Regions from separate parts of the Streptomyces sp. NPDC051214 genome, predicted to be linked through region 3. Evidence: riboswitches for the same ligand, from Rfam matches in the RefSeq annotation. Region 3 holds a riboswitch; each other region holds the start of a gene.
The links. Region 3 has a riboswitch for cyclic di-AMP ahead of AB0M70_RS41965 (LysM peptidoglycan-binding domain-containing protein). Riboswitches for the same ligand answer to the same signal wherever they lie in the genome.
Positions count from the first base shown of each region.

Region 1 (5,069 bases), on a different contig from region 3:
CGTAGCCGATGATGCCCGCGCCCGCGCCCGCGTTGGTCCACAGGTTCTTGGGGCGGCGGCTTTCGTTGCGCTCGATGACGGCGTTGGCGGCGGTCAGGATCGTCTGCGTGGAGCGGTAGTTCTGCTCCAGGAGGATCGTGGTCGCGTCCGGGTAGTCCTCCTCGAACTGGAGGATGTTGCGGATCGTCGCGCCGCGGAAGGCGTAGATCGACTGGTCCGCGTCACCCACGACACACAGCTCGGCGGGGTCGTCGTCCTCGCCTCCGGAGGGGCCCACCAGCTCGCGCACCAGGGCGTACTGCGCGTGGTTGGTGTCCTGGTATTCGTCGACCATCACGTGGCGGAAGCGGCGGCGGTAGTGCTCGGCGACGTCCGGGAACGCACGGAACATGTGGACCGTCGTCATGATCAGGTCGTCGAAGTCGAGGGCGTTCGCCTCGCGCAGCCGCGACTGGTACATCGCGTACGCCTGGGCGAGCGTCTTCTCGAAGCCGTCGGCGGCCTGACCAGCGAAGGTCTCCTCGTCGATCAGCTCGTTCTTCAAATTCGAGATCTTGGCGCTGAAGGACTTCGGCGGGAACTTCTTCGGGTCGATGTCCAGGTCGCGGCAGACCAGCGCCATCAGCCGCTTGGAGTCGGCGGCGTCGTAGATCGAGAAGGAGGAGGTGAAGCCGAGCTTCTTCGACTCACGGCGCAGGATGCGCACGCACGCGCTGTGGAACGTCGACACCCACATCGCGTTCGCCCGCGGCCCGACGAGCTGCTCGACGCGCTCCTTCATCTCGCCCGCGGCCTTGTTCGTGAACGTGATCGCCAGGATCTGCCCCGGGTGCACGTGCCGCTCGGCCAGGAGATACGCGATGCGGTGCGTCAGGACCCGGGTCTTGCCGGAGCCCGCGCCCGCGACGATGAGCAGCGGGGAGTCCGCGTGCACGACGGCCGCGCGCTGGTTCTCGTTCAGCCCGTCGAGCAGGGCCGCCGGGTCGATCACGGGGCGCGGGGCGCCGCCGCGGTAGTGCGCGTCCCGGGGCGTGGGCGCGTCGAACTTCCCGTCGAACAGATCGTCCGGAACGGATTCCGGGGCACTGTCCTCGGGCGGCGGCGGGGGCTCCTCCTCGGAAGCCCGCGAGGGCTGGAGGTCCGCCAGGAAGCTGTCATCAAAGAGGCTGCTCATCGCCTCCCGAGTCTAGGCGGCCCCACTGACAACCCGCCCCGGGTTCCGGCCAGGTCCCCCCGCATACGGCCGGCACACGGCCTGCCCGCGAATCGTCACGTTCCGCGACGGCGCCGCGTGTCCGCGTCAAGGGCTTCGCAAAGTAACGAAAACGTATCGGGCATATCGAACATCAACCTTCACACGGACCACACGAGTTGGCTACCGTGCTCCGCGGGCTGCTCGTACTCCCACCGGCGAACCCCGCCGGGAACGGGTGGCCTCCGCCGAGTTCGATCTCCTCGGAGCCGGGGACCCACGATGAACTTGGGGTGAATCGGTCCCGTACGCAGTACGGGACCGTAGGGCAACCTTCCGGAACCACCCGCCCGAACCCGACAGCTAACCCGGTAGGCGGTCTACGGAAGGAGTCGCCTCCCTTGGCGTCGCACCGCAAGCCGCGGGCCCGCATCACCGGCCTACGCACCGCTCCGGCCCTCGGCATCACGACGGCAGCCCTCACCTCCGTGGCCCTCCTGTCACAGAGCGCGCAGGCGGCACCGTCAGCGCCCCAGAAGCCCAGCCTCGAAGAAGTACAGAAGAAGGTCGACGACCTCTACCAGCAGGCGGGCGTGGCCACCCAGAAGTACAACTCGGTCAAGGAGCGCACCGACAAGCAGCGCAAGAAGGTCGACACCCTTCTCGACGACGTGGCCGAGCGCGCCGACAAGCTGAACGAGGCCCGCCGGCAGCTGGGCACGTTCGCCGCGGCCCAGTACCGCACCGGCGGCGTCTCCGAGACCGCCACGATGATGCTCGCCGACGACCCGCAGGGGTACTTCGACCAGAACCACCTGTCGGACCGGCTGACCGCACGCCAGAAGAAGGCGGTCGACGACTACCAGACGCAGCAGGCCTCGGCCACGAAGCAGCGCACGAAGGCCGCCAAGAGCCTGGAGACACTCAGCGACTCACGGGACGACCTGCGGACGAGCAAGCAGACCGTCCAGAAGAAGCTGGGCGAGGCGCGCACGCTGCTCTCGGAGCTGACGGCCGAGGAGAAGGCACGGCTCGCGGCGATCGAGAAGAAGAAGGAAGAAGAGGCCAAGCGCAAGGCCGCCGAGCTGGCGCGCAAGCAGGAGGCCAAGCGCAAGGCGGCGGAAGAGGCCGCGGCCAAGGAGCGCGAGAAGGAAACCCCGGACGCGGGAACGGGCACGGGCGCCGGCTCGGGTTCCGACACCGGCACGGGTGCCGGCTCCGGCTCCGGCGGCACGGACAGTGGCTACGCGACGAAGGCCGCGAAGGTGATCAACTTCGCCGAGGCCCAGATCGGCAAGCCGTATGTGTGGGGCGCGACCGGTCCCGACTCCTACGACTGCTCCGGGCTCACCCAGGACGCGTGGAAGGCCGCGGGGATCTCCCTGCCGCGTACGACGTGGGACCAGGTGAAGGTCGGCACGACCGTGAAAACGGCCGACGCCAAGCCCGGTGACCTGGTGTTCTTCTACGACGACATCAGCCACGTCGGGATCTACATCGGCGACGGCAAGATGATCCACGCCCCGAAGCCGGGTGCGAACGTCCGCGTCGAGTCGATCTACTACATGCCGATCCACAGTGTGGTGCGGCCCGCCTGAGCACTCGCCCAGGAACCCACTACGCGCGCGTGGCCCGCATTCCCGGGGGGATGCGGGCCACGCGCGCGTGGTGGGTCGGTCGGATGCGCGGACTCAGGTCCACAGCACCGCGATGAAGATGTTCGCGACGGTCAGCAGGCCGACGGCGCCGAACATCCCCTTGTCCACCTTCTCGTCGTCCCGTTTCACGTAGACCAGCGCGAGGATCACGATCAGGACGGCCATCTTGATGCCGATCTTGACGTTGTTGACGGGGTTGTCGTCCGCCTGGTTGAGGCCCACCAGGATCACGCCCGTGACGAGCATCGTGAGCGCGCCGTGCAGCATCGCGGGGCTGAAGCGGGCCGTGCCCTGACCCATCTGCTTCATCTGGGTGAGGAAGCCGCCCAGGAGGGAGGCGATGCCGATGATGTGCAGGCCGACGAAGAGATGGGTGAGAACGTCCATGGTTCCGGAGCCTAACCGGGGCCATATCACCGCTCCGTAGCCAGGTGGGCCCCTAGGGCCGCATCGATCACGCGTGTCTCCGAAGGGGCCCGGTCCGGCAGATCGCGCGGTCACTTGAGGTCACCGAAGGCCACACTTCCGTCAGTTGCGCACAATCCGTCACCAACCCGTGACAGTCAGGTTTAGCGTCCTTCGTCAGGTGACTGGCTCCCCACCGCCGCCCGGACCCGGGGCGGCAGTCGGCCACCCCCGCCGAGAATCCGGCGGCGGCCCGCTCCCCCTGTGCGGGCCGTCGCCGGAACCTTAAGGAGCCCCCCCTTCGTGGCAGCGCACCGCAAGCCGAAACAGCGCTCGCTCAGTGGCCATACGGCCCGTACCGCCGCCACCATCGCCCTCGCGGGAGCCGCCACGGCCACCGCCTTCGACGGCACGGGACACGCGGACCCACGGCTCAGCCCGGCCGAGGTGAAGTCCAAGGTCGACGCCCTCTACCGCGAGGCCGAGATCGCCACCGAGAAGTACAACGGCGCCAAGGAGAAGGCCGAGGGCGCCGAGAAGTCTTTGCGCGAGCTGCGTGACGAGGCCGCCCGCAAGACGGAGAAGCTCAACTCGGCGCGCGAAGGGCTCGGTTCGATCGCCGCCGCGCAGTACCGCAGCGGTGGCATCGACCCCGCCGTCCAGCTCGCGCTCTCCTCCGACCCCGACCAGTACCTCGAGCGCGCCGCCATCGCCGACCGCGCGGACAACCGCCAGGCGGCGGCCGTCACCGGCGTGCGGAAGCAGCTTCGCGAGATCGACCAGCTGCGCACCGAGGCCGACGGCACCCTCGCGCACCTCAAGTCCCGCCAGGCGGAGCTGAAAAAGCACAAGAAGACGGTCAACGGAAAGCTCGGCGCGGCCAAGCGGCTCCTGTCCCAGCTCACCGCCGACCAGCGCGCGGAGCTCGCGGGCGAGGACAGGGCGTCGCGTGACGCGGGCCGTGACGGCCTCGGGGGAGCCCCGGGCAAGGCACCCAACGCCCGCGCCTCGGCGGCCGTCTCGTACGCCTACAAGGCCCTCGGCAGCCCCTATGTGTGGGGAGCCACCGGCCCCGACGCCTTCGACTGCTCGGGGCTCACGCAGGCCGCCTACCGGTCGGCGGGCGTCGGCCTGCCGCGCACGACGTACGCGCAGATCGCCGCGGGCGAGCGTGTCCCGCGCTCCCAACTCCAGCCGGGCGACCTGGTCTTCTTCTACCAGGGCATCAGCCACGTGGGCCTCTATGTGGGCAACGGCCAGATGATCCACGCCCCGAATCCGAGCGCGCCGGTCCGCCTCGCACCGATCAGCCAGATGCCGTTCGCGGGGGCGACGCGCGTGGCGTGAGGGGCATAGGGGGCTGCAGAGCCTCCCCCGAGGCCGCGCGGGTCCGCCGGTACTGTCAGGGCCATGACCCGCCGTACGCTGCCGCCGCCTCCGCCACCCGCCCATCTGCGCACCTGGCCAGACCGGAACGCACTGCTGTACGACCGCGGCATGGCCCTGGAGGACCTGCGCCGACGAAGCCTGGGCGTGCACCGCCTGCTGCTGCTCTGGCTGTTGGCGCTCGGCTGCGTCATCGGCTGGGCGCTCTTGGCGGTGCCGCTCGAGATGATCGAGGACCACGATCCGATGGCCTTCGTGATGGGTCCGATCTGCGCGGTCCTGGGCCTCGGGGCCATCGCTCCCTCGGTCGTGGGCGTCGTCATCGGCGTCCGCAACGACCGCAAGCTCCGTGAACTCACCGACAGCTGGCTGGCTCTGGACAGCGATCCGGCGTCGGACTCCGCTCTGCGCTCTCCCGCCCTCAGCCT
Region 1 is NZ_JBFBAT010000010.1:148,850-153,918, forward strand. It holds gene pcrA (DNA helicase PcrA) at 1-1,174, opposite strand, end outside; cyclic di-AMP (ydaO/yuaA leader) riboswitch at 1,429-1,586, shown strand; gene AB0M70_RS26445 (NlpC/P60 family protein) at 1,594-2,790, shown strand; gene AB0M70_RS26450 (hypothetical protein) at 2,884-3,237, opposite strand; gene AB0M70_RS26455 (NlpC/P60 family protein) at 3,559-4,602, shown strand; gene AB0M70_RS26460 (hypothetical protein) at 4,666-5,069, shown strand, end outside.
Region 1: linked by a shared signal. The riboswitch ahead of AB0M70_RS26445 (NlpC/P60 family protein) and the one ahead of AB0M70_RS41965 (LysM peptidoglycan-binding domain-containing protein) in region 3 are both predicted to bind cyclic di-AMP.

Region 2 (5,069 bases), on a different contig from region 3:
TCCCTGACCTGCGCCTTGCGGCGGAACCTGGTGATTTGAGATGGCGCGGCGGACTCATCATGCGTGGACTGCGCACGCTTCCCGTGGAGTTCACACCCGCACAGCGGAGCAAATAATCGGCGAATGAAGAGCCTCCGAAACGACGTTTAGCTGACGGTTCGTCAAGACTGTGACTTTCACGTGATCTCCGCTGCATCGACTTGTGACAAGCGTTCGACTGCCGCTACGTTCACCGACGACTCGGCATCCCGTGCCGCAGTCGTCGCTCCAGTCACGCGAAAGGCAACCGCATGCTCTCCGGCAATGGTCGTCACCGACGCCCCCGCCAGGCCCCGGCCCTGATCGTCGCGGCAGGAGTGGCGGGATCGGCCATCGCGATCCCGCTGCTCGGCGCCACCAGCGCGAGCGCGGCGGACACCGCCACATGGGACAAGCTCGCGGAGTGCGAGAGCGGCGGCTCCTGGAGCGCGGACGCGGGCAACGGTTACTACGGCGGGCTCCAGCTCTCGCAGCAGACCTGGGAGGAGTACGGCGGCCTCGACTTCGCGCCGAGCGCCGACCAGGCGAGCCGGTCCCAGCAGATCTCCGTGGCCGAGAAGGTCCTCGACGACCAGGGCCCCGACGCCTGGCCGAGCTGCGCGCCGATCGCCGGTCTCACCGAGGGCGGCGCCGCCGCCGACGTCGACCCGGGCGCCCCGATCACGACCATTCCCTCTGACGAGCCGTCGGAGTCGACCGGGTCCGGCGAGTCGTCGAAGCCGGGTGGGGCGTCGGATGAGCCCGACGCGTCGCCGAGCGAGTCGGCCGACCCCTCGGACAGCGCCGAGCCGTCCGGGAAGCCCGCCGCCGACGACGCGTCACGAGACAAGAATCACGACGAGTCGGGCAAGTCGGGTGAGTCAGATTCGGGCGAGTCGGAGGAGCCCGGCGACGCGACCAAGTCCGGCGACCCGGACAAGTCCGGGCGTGACGAGGCCACTTCGCCCGCCCCCTCGCCCTCCACCGGCGACGGCGAAGGCCGCCACCGCGGCGGCAGCGCCGACGACGAGGCGTCCGAAGGCTCCGCCCGCGAGGGTTCGGGCCGGCACGCCTCACGCGGCGACGAGCGCGAGCACGACGCCACCGACGGGACGTACACGGTCCGTTCCGGGGACAGCCTCTCGGTCATCGCCGACGACCTGGAGGTGGAGGGCGGGTGGACCGAGCTGTACGCCGAGAACGAGAAGTCGGTCGGCTCCGACCCCGACCTCATCCTTCCCGGTCAGAGCCTCGATTTGGGCGAAAAGTAGGGGTAGTTGGCGAGTCGCTTTGCGCTTGATGTCCCAATTGGCGCAAGTGAGACATGGGTCTCAGAAGCCCTGATCGTCTTTGAAATTCGGGCGATCGCATGTCTACGGTCGTGACCGCTCGCCACAGCGGGCCCCGCCGGTCGGTACGCCGAGTCCTGCCAACGGCCGTTCGGGAACAGTCGTCGCGTAAGCGCCGTAGGCAGGAGCGGGGGACCCAAGGTTTGCGCCGGGCCCGGCCGTTGAACGGCCTCGCGAGAGCGAGGCGGGAGACGGACGGGAACGGCTAGGGGTTAAGTCGCACTCAGGAAGTGCGGCCGGGCAACTTCATCGGCCCGAACCCGACAGCTCACCTCGCAGGCGTCGGTGAGGGGATCACTCATGCTGTTTTCCAGCAAGGGCAAGCACCGCCGCCCGTCCAAGGCCACCCGTGTCGCCACGCTCGCCGGCGTCACCGGTGTCGCGGTCGCAGCCCCGCTGATGGCGGCCGGCCAGGCCTCCGCCGCCACGAACTCCGAGTGGGACGCCGTCGCCCAGTGCGAGTCGGGCGGCAACTGGTCGATCAATACCGGCAACGGCTACACGGGCGGCCTGCAGTTCTCGTCGTCCACCTGGGCCGCGTACGGCGGCACCAAGTACGCGCCCACCGCCGACAAGGCCTCCAAGGCCCAGCAGATCGAGATCGGCGAGAAGGTCCTCGCGGGTCAGGGCAAGGGTGCCTGGCCGAGCTGCGGCGTCGGCCTCTCGGGCGCCTCCAACGAGGGTGGCGGTGCGCAGGAGAGCGCCCCGCAGCAGACCCAGGAGCAGCCCAAGAGCCAGCCCACGCCGCAGACCGAGCAGCCGCAGCAGGCCGCTCCGAAGGCCGAGGCCGCCCCGAAGGCCGAGTCCAAGAAGACCGTCGAGACCCCGACCGGCGAGACGGTCAAGAAGGGCGACGGCGAGTACAAGGTCAAGAAGGGTGACACCCTCTCCAAGATCGCCAAGGCCGAGGACGTCAAGGGCGGCTGGCACAAGGTGTACAAGCTCAACGGCGACATCATCGAGAACGCCGACATGATCTTCCCGGGCCAGCAGCTCCACCTCAGCTAAGCGGTAGCTGCCGCCCCCCCACCCCGCCCCGGTGCGCGTATCCCCCGTACGCACCGGGGCGGGGGTATGTTTGTTCCGTTCGGAAACTTTTTGCTCTCGGTTTGTCCACAGGACGGTCGCTCGGCTGGCTCTTGTCCGGGAGCCGGTTAGGCTCGTGTCCGCGAGGCAGGCGTCTCGCGTACCCGCGTCACATCCCAGAAGGAGATGCTCGTGCCGTCCATCGACGTCGTCGTAGCCCGGGAAATCCTGGACTCCCGAGGCAACCCCACGGTCGAGGTCGAGGTCGGCCTCGACGACGGCAGCACGGGTCGTGCCGCCGTTCCGTCCGGTGCGTCCACCGGTGCTTTCGAGGCCATCGAACTCCGTGACGGTGACCCCAACCGTTACATGGGCAAGGGCGTGGAGAAGGCCGTCCTCGCCGTCATCGAGCAGATCGGCCCGGAGCTCGTCGGGTACGACGCGACCGAGCAGCGCCTGATCGACCAGGCGATGTTCGACCTCGACGCCACCGACAACAAGGGCTCGCTCGGCGCCAACGCCATCCTCGGCGTCTCGCTCGCCGTCGCGCACGCCGCGTCGGAGGCCTCCGACCTCCCGCTCTTCCGCTACCTCGGCGGCCCGAACGCGCACCTGCTGCCCGTTCCGATGATGAACATCCTGAACGGCGGGTCGCACGCCGACTCGAACGTCGACATCCAGGAGTTCATGATCGCGCCGATCGGCGCCGAGTCGTTCTCCGAGGCCCTGCGCTGGGGCACCGAGGTCTACCACACGCTGAAGAAGGTCCTGAAGGACAAGGGCCTCTCCACCGGCCTGGGCGACGAGGGCGGCTTCGCCCCGAACCTGGACTCCAACCGCGCCGCGCTCGACCTCATCCTCGAGGCCATCAAGCAGGCCGGTTACGTCCCCGGCGAGCAGATCGCGCTCGCGCTCGACGTCGCCGCGTCCGAGTTCTACAAGGACGGCTCGTACGACTTCGAGGGCAAGTCCCGCTCGGCCGCCGAGATGACCGAGTACTACGAGGAGCTCGTCGCCTCGTACCCCCTCGTCTCCATCGAGGACCCGCTGTTCGAGGACGACTGGGCCGGCTGGAACGTCATCACCGAGAAGCTCGGCGACAAGGTCCAGCTCGTGGGCGACGACCTGTTCGTCACCAACCCCGAGCGCCTCGCCCGTGGCATCGAGGAGAAGTCGGCCAACGCGCTCCTGGTGAAGGTCAACCAGATCGGCTCGCTGACCGAGACCCTCGACGCCGTCGAGATGGCGCAGCGCAGCGGCTTCAAGTGCATGATGTCGCACCGCTCCGGCGAGACCGAGGACGTCACCATCGCCGACCTCGCCGTCGCCACCAACTGCGGCCAGATCAAGACCGGCGCCCCGGCCCGCTCCGAGCGCGTCGCCAAGTACAACCAGCTCCTGCGCATCGAGGAGATCCTGGACGACGCCGCGGTGTACGCGGGCCGTTCGGCGTTCCCGCGCTTCAAGGGCTGAGGCTGAACAGCTCAGGTGCTCGGCTCCGCTGAGTAGATACGTACGTCCCCGTACTCGGTCCCGTACCGTGTGCGGGGACGTTCGTACGTATCGGGGAGGCGGCACACATGGCCGTGAAGGACCGCGACCGGTTCTCCACCGCGACCAGGCTGCGGCTGCTCGGCGAGCAGACCGCGGAGCGTGTCTACCGCTCCCAGACCAAGCGCCAGGCGCGCCGCTCCCGGCTCACGGGACGCGCCGCGCTCCTCGCGCTCGTGCTGTGTTCGCTGGTCGTCGCGCTCGCCTACCCGATAAGGCAGTACGTCTCCCAGCGCGCGGAGATCGCCGACCAGCGCAAGGAGCAGGCCGAGCGCCGCGAGCACGTCGAGCGGCTGAAGGACGAGAAGGCCCGCTGGCGTGACGACGCGTACGCGGAGCAGCGCATCCGGGACCGGCTGCACTATGTGATGCCGGGCGAGACCGGCTACACGGTGATCGATCCCGAGGCGGCGAAGAAGCAGCGCACCGACCAGGGGGCCGCCGCCAGGCCCTGGTACTCGAACGTCTGGGACGGCGTCGACAAGGCGGACCGCCCGAGCGACGACGGCTGAGCCCACAAGACTTCTGACGACTGAGCCCCACAGAACTTCTACGGAACCGATCGAAAGACAGGCATGGAAACGCCCCCGCCGACCACCCCGCGCACCGAGCCCACCGACGCCGACGTCGAGGCATTCAAGCAGCAGCTCGGCCGCCCGCCGCGCGGCCTGCGGGCCATCGCCCACCGTTGCCCCTGCGGGCAGCCGGACGTCGTCGAGACGGCGCCGCGCCTTCCCGACGGAACGCCGTTCCCGACGACGTACTACCTGACGTGCCCGCGGGCCGCGTCCGCGATCGGCACCCTCGAGGCCAACGGCGTCATGAAGGAGATGTCGGAGCGGCTGAAGACGGACCCCGAGCTCGCTGCCGCCTACCGCAAGGCGCACGAGGACTACATCGCGCGCCGTGACGCCATCGAGGTCCTGGAGGGCTTCCCGAGCGCGGGCGGCATGCCGGACCGCGTGAAGTGCCTGCACGTCCTGGTCGGCCACTCCCTGGCCGCGGGACCCGGCGTGAACCCCCTGGGCGACGAGGCGATCGCGATGCTCCCGGAGTGGTGGGCCAAGGGACCGTGTGTCACGCCGTGCGCTGAAGAGGAGCCCGCGAAGTGACCCGCGTGGCGGC
Region 2 is NZ_JBFBAT010000007.1:105,545-110,613, reverse strand. It holds gene AB0M70_RS19660 (cytochrome P450) at 1-116, shown strand, start outside; gene AB0M70_RS19655 (transglycosylase family protein) at 291-1,289, shown strand; cyclic di-AMP (ydaO/yuaA leader) riboswitch at 1,471-1,664, shown strand; gene AB0M70_RS19650 (transglycosylase family protein) at 1,668-2,375, shown strand; gene eno (phosphopyruvate hydratase) at 2,586-3,866, shown strand; gene AB0M70_RS19640 (septum formation initiator family protein) at 3,974-4,456, shown strand; gene AB0M70_RS19635 (DUF501 domain-containing protein) at 4,520-5,056, shown strand; gene AB0M70_RS19630 (Ppx/GppA phosphatase family protein) at 5,053-5,069, shown strand, end outside.
Region 2: linked by a shared signal. The riboswitch ahead of AB0M70_RS19650 (transglycosylase family protein) and the one ahead of AB0M70_RS41965 (LysM peptidoglycan-binding domain-containing protein) in region 3 are both predicted to bind cyclic di-AMP.

Region 3 (5,069 bases):
GACGCTACCTGTGGGCCAACCACGCCTACGCGCACCTCTACGGCACCACCCCGGGAGAGCTCACCGGCAGGTGCATCGAAGACTTCGACGCGCCTGCCGAGGCCGCCCAGTTTCGCGCCCTGGACCAGGAGATCCTCACCCGGGGCACCCCGGTACGCCACACCCTGGGCTATCGCCGGCCGGACGGCAGCGTCGGCCGGGCAGCCGGCCACCGCTTCCCCGTACGGGAGGACACGCAGACCTGCATAGCCGGAATCTATGTGGACATCACCGACCACCTCCGCGCCCTGGTCCAGCGCCAGGAGGCGGAGGAGAACCTGCAGGCGCTGCGCGACCACAGCGGCCTGCCCTGCGCGCTGCTCTCGGCCAACGGGCGGGTGATCGAAGCGAGTTCGGCGGCCGCCGATCTGTTCCACCTCGCCCTGCCCGACCTGGTGGGCCGCCGCGCGCACACGCTGCTCGCCCCCGCCCCCGCCTCCGACCTCGATGGGCTGCACCGCAGGTGGAACGGTCTGATAGCCCGCCGCACCAGACGGGTGGAGACGTCCGCCGTGCTCGTCGATGCCCGGGGGCGGCAACGCCGTGCGCAGCTGCACCTGACGACGGTCGGCCACTCCGCTGCCCGCGCCCGGCACGTCTGGGCCGTCGTCACGCATCAGAGCCTGGCCCACGAGGCCCATCCCTCGCTCACCGCCGCGCAGATCCGCATCCTCTCCCTCCTGGCGGAGGGCAGCAGCAACAGTGACATCGCCGCCTCGCTGCGACTGTCCCGGCAGACGGTCGACTACCACCTGAGCCGCCTGCGACAACTCCTGGACGCCACCACCCGCCCCGCCCTGGTCGCGCGGGCGTACGTCCTGGGCATCCTCGCCCCACGCGCCTGGCCCCCGCGTTCGGCGACGGCGGCCCATCCGCTCAGCTCTGTCTGACGGACTCCGCTTGTCAGTGGCGACTGCCAGCATGGAAGGACGGGCGAAAAGTCCGCCGACAAAGGGGGGCGCTCATGCCAATGGTCAGGCTCTTCTCACAGCACGGCGGTCGGCAGTGACGCGGCAGGCGCCTGCGCGGCGGCGTCGACGACGTCCCACCAAAAGGCAGCAGCGGCAACAAGCGCGACTCGTGGCGCTTCTTGCCGGTGCTGCCGTGGCGCTCATACTGGTCGCCTCATTGGTCAACTGGCTGCTCGCGCATTTGTGGTTGCTGATCGCGCTCACCGTCGCAGCCGTGGTGGCGAGTCTTGGCCTCTTGCACCAGCGACGCCAACGGGCCTTGTGGGCGGACGTACGGCGACAGCAACTGCGTTATGCGATAGCGCAATTGGACGCCTTACATCACCGCGATTTCGAATACGCGGTACGCGACTTGATGCGCCGCGACGGCTGCACGGACGCCCGGCAGACGGGCGGTACGGGTGACAACGGGGCGGACGTGCTCGCCACCGATCCGATGGGCCGCAAGTGGGTCGTCCAGTGCAAGCACCGCAGGAACGGAGCGCAGGGTTCGCCGGTCGGCACACCCGACCTGCAGCGCGTCAACGGAACAGCCCGGCAGCTGCACGGCGCGGACATCGTCTTGGTGGTGACCAACGGACGCTTCTCCCAGCGGTGCGCTCCTTTGGCCCGGCAGCTGCACATGCACCTGGTCGACCGCACCCTGCTCGCCAACTGGGCGGCAGGAGCACGGCCGTTGTGGGAATTGCTGCCCAATATCCCGCCCCCGCCCCGCTTTATACCCACGAACTGAGAGCCCATATCAGGCTCACCTTGAGGCGTCACCACCGGGTCCCACCAGAAACGATGCCCGTTTTGACATGAAAAATAGGGATCGCATTATGTCCGCTTTTGCGAATAAGGCCACGTCTGCACCCACTTGGCATCGCGCCGCAGTGGAATGAGTCACACCCGCAGATCGAGGCCCCAAGATCCGCCCAGCGCATTTTCGTTTCCCGCAAACAAAGTTGAGGCCATTTGATCAATGGGGGGCACGGGCCGCGGACTCCGAGAATGGCCCTCGCGCATTCCCCGAGTGAATTCCCGCCTTGTTCTGTCCGGGCTTTCTCGCCTAACGTCACCGTCAATCCGGATGGAACGCCGAATCCTGCCGCTGTCCGGAAACCCTTCCCGTACTCACTCACTTACGCACGGCAGGAGCGGGGGACCCAGGTAAGCCGCCGATCCGGATTCCGGAACGGCTCGGGGTGAAGTCGCATTCGTGCGACCGGACATCTCCCGTCCGAACCCGACAGCTCACCTCGTAGGCGACGGAGAGGAATTCGTCATGCCTGCAAAGGGTAAGCACCGCCGCCCCAAGTCCAGCTCGCTCAGCCGGGGCATCGCCGCGGCAGGCACGGGCGGCGCCGTGCTCGTCCTCCCGGTGATCGGCGCGACCGCCGCCAGCGCGGCGCAGCCCGCGGCGGCCGCCAAGCCCGCCGCCGCCCCCAAGACCTACGTCGTCGCAGCGGGCGACTCGCTGGCGAAGATCGCCCGCGAGCACTCGGTCAGCGGCGGCTGGAAGAAGCTGTACGAGGACAACCGCAGCGTTCTGGGCGGGGACCCGAAGCTGATCCACCCCGGCCTCAAGATCACCATCGGAGAGAAGGCCGCCTCCAGGGCCTCCGACGAGCGGGCGGACCGTTCCCAGCGCACGAACGCCGCCAAGCCCGCCGTCGCCCCGGCGAAGAAGACGTACGCCAACAACCTCGACGGCTGGATCAAGGAGTCGCTCGACGTCATGGCCCAGCACGGCATCCCCGGCACGTACGAGGGCATCCACCGCAACGTGATGCGCGAGTCCTCCGGCAACCCGCTGGCCATCAACAACTGGGACGTCAACGCCGCCGCGGGCACCCCGTCCAAGGGGCTCCTGCAGGTCATCGCCCCGACCTTCGACGCCTACCACGTGGCCGGCACCTCGCTGGACAGCTATGACCCGGTCGCCAACATCACCGCCGCCTGCAACTACGCGGCCGACCGGTACGGCTCGATCGACAACGTGAACGGCCCCTACTAGGGGATCCCGGTCTCGATCGCCCTGAGCCCCGGCACGCCGCGCGTGCCGGGGCTCAGGGCTGTCGGGACCTCCCGCAAGGGACCCCCGAATTGGCATGCACCCGTCTATTCACGGACGGGTGCATGCCAATAAGGTGAGCGACCTTCGCGTTCTGGGGGGTCTCATGAACGGTCTCCGTGGTCGCCGTGATCTTCGTGGTCACCGTGCGGTCATCATCTGCCTTGTGATCGCCTGTGCCGCGGTGGTGTCGCCCGTCGCCGTCGTCTCGCCGGCCGCGGCTGTGCCGACCGCCCAAGCCGACACCCCGAACGTGACGCCGAGCTGGTCGGCGCTGCCCGTGCCCGCGGCCACACGGCCCGTGACCGTGTCCGATCTTGCCGCCCGTGGGCCGGGCGATGTCTGGGCGACGGGGTACGAGCACACCACCGACTGGGTGCGGCCGATGCTGTACCGGTGGGACGGCGCGGCCTGGAGCCGGGACAGCAGCTTCCCCGGCGCCGAGGCGTCGGGCTGGCTCGGCAAGGTGCAGTTCGTCGGCAAGGAAACGTGGATCTTGCACAACCGCGACGGAGCGGGCGAGATCCTGCGCCGCTCGGCCGGAGGATCGGGCGGCTCGGGAGGGTGGAGCACACTCCCGCTGCCGCAGACCTTGTGGACCTACCAGGACTTCGCCGCCGTGCCCGGTGCCGCCTGGGTGGTCGGTGAGGACGAGACCGGGCTGAAGGTCCTGCACCACGACGGCTCCGGCTGGACCACACAGTCCACCCCCGACGGCGTGCTGTACGTCATGGGGATCACCGCGCGCTCGGCCACCGACGCCTGGGCCTGGGCGGACACCACGAACGGGAGCACCGTCCTGCGCTGGGACGGCACGGCCTGGCGCGACGCGAAGGTGCCGCTGCCGCCGAACAGCAACATCCACACGATGCTGCTCGAACCGGCCGGCCGCGTCACGATCGGCGGCAGCCAGTACGTCGACGGCGCGCCACGCACCTACCTCATGACCTGGAACGGCCACACCTGGCGCACCACCTACCCGCCCCTGGGCGACACCTACACCGAGGCCATGGTGCGCGGCCCGGACGGCGCGTTGTGGCTGCCGGTGCGCAGCGACCGCGCGTTCCAGTCGAAGTACGCACGGATCGACGGCTCCCGCACCACCTTCTCCTACGGCCCTGAGCGCACGAACGCGATCGACGTGAAACCGCGTGCACTGACGAGGGCCGGGTCCTCGCTGCTGTCCTTCGGGACCGTCGAGATCTACGGCTCGAAACCAAACCTGATGAGCGAGCGGCTGGGAGGCTGACCATGGTGCGCCGACTTCTCGTCGCGGTTCTCGCCGTCGCGATGACCGTCATCACCGTCATGAGCTCGGCCGCGGCGGAGCCCGGTGCCTGGCGACACGTGCCGGTCCCGGCACAGGTACGCCCGCAGGCCGGGCTGAACGAGGCCGTGGCGTTCGGTCCTGACCGGGCGTGGGCCGTGGGCTCCGACGCCGTCGGCCGCGAGGCACCGGGCTTCCCGCTGATGCTGCGTTGGGACGGAACCGCGTGGCAGCGCCAGAGTCTGCCCAAGGTCAGCTGGCAGGGAGACCTGCTGTCCATCGCCGCGACCTCCGCGACCGCGATCTGGGCGGTCGGCCGCGACTCGGCGGGCGGCGCCCGCCTGCTGCGCTACGACGGCAGCACCTGGCGCGAGAGCCGGCCGCCCCGTGGTGTCCTGCTGACCAAGGTCGTCAGCGGCGGCGGTGAGACCTGGCTGATCGGATCGCGGGACGGCGCGCAGGTCTTGCTGCGGCGGGACGGGAGCGGCTGGCAGGACATGCCGGTGCCGCCGGGAGCCGTCTATGGCATGCACGTGGTGGCGGACGACGACATCTGGGCCGCGGGCGCCACCAACTCGGGTGCGGCGGTCTCGCATTGGAACGGGCAGGAGTGGCAGCAGACGATCGTGGACGGGTTCCCGAGGTCGGCCGTGGGCAGTGTGTTCGCGGTCTCTCCGACCGAGGTGTGGGCGGGTGGCACGGCCGGGTTCGTCGGTGGTCCGGTGGGCAAGCCGAT
Region 3 is NZ_JBFBAT010000029.1:18,822-23,890, reverse strand. It holds gene AB0M70_RS41975 (PAS domain S-box protein) at 1-929, shown strand, start outside; gene AB0M70_RS41970 (restriction endonuclease) at 1,144-1,743, shown strand; cyclic di-AMP (ydaO/yuaA leader) riboswitch at 2,122-2,273, shown strand; gene AB0M70_RS41965 (LysM peptidoglycan-binding domain-containing protein) at 2,278-3,009, shown strand; gene AB0M70_RS41960 (hypothetical protein) at 3,173-4,315, shown strand; gene AB0M70_RS41955 (hypothetical protein) at 4,318-5,069, shown strand, end outside.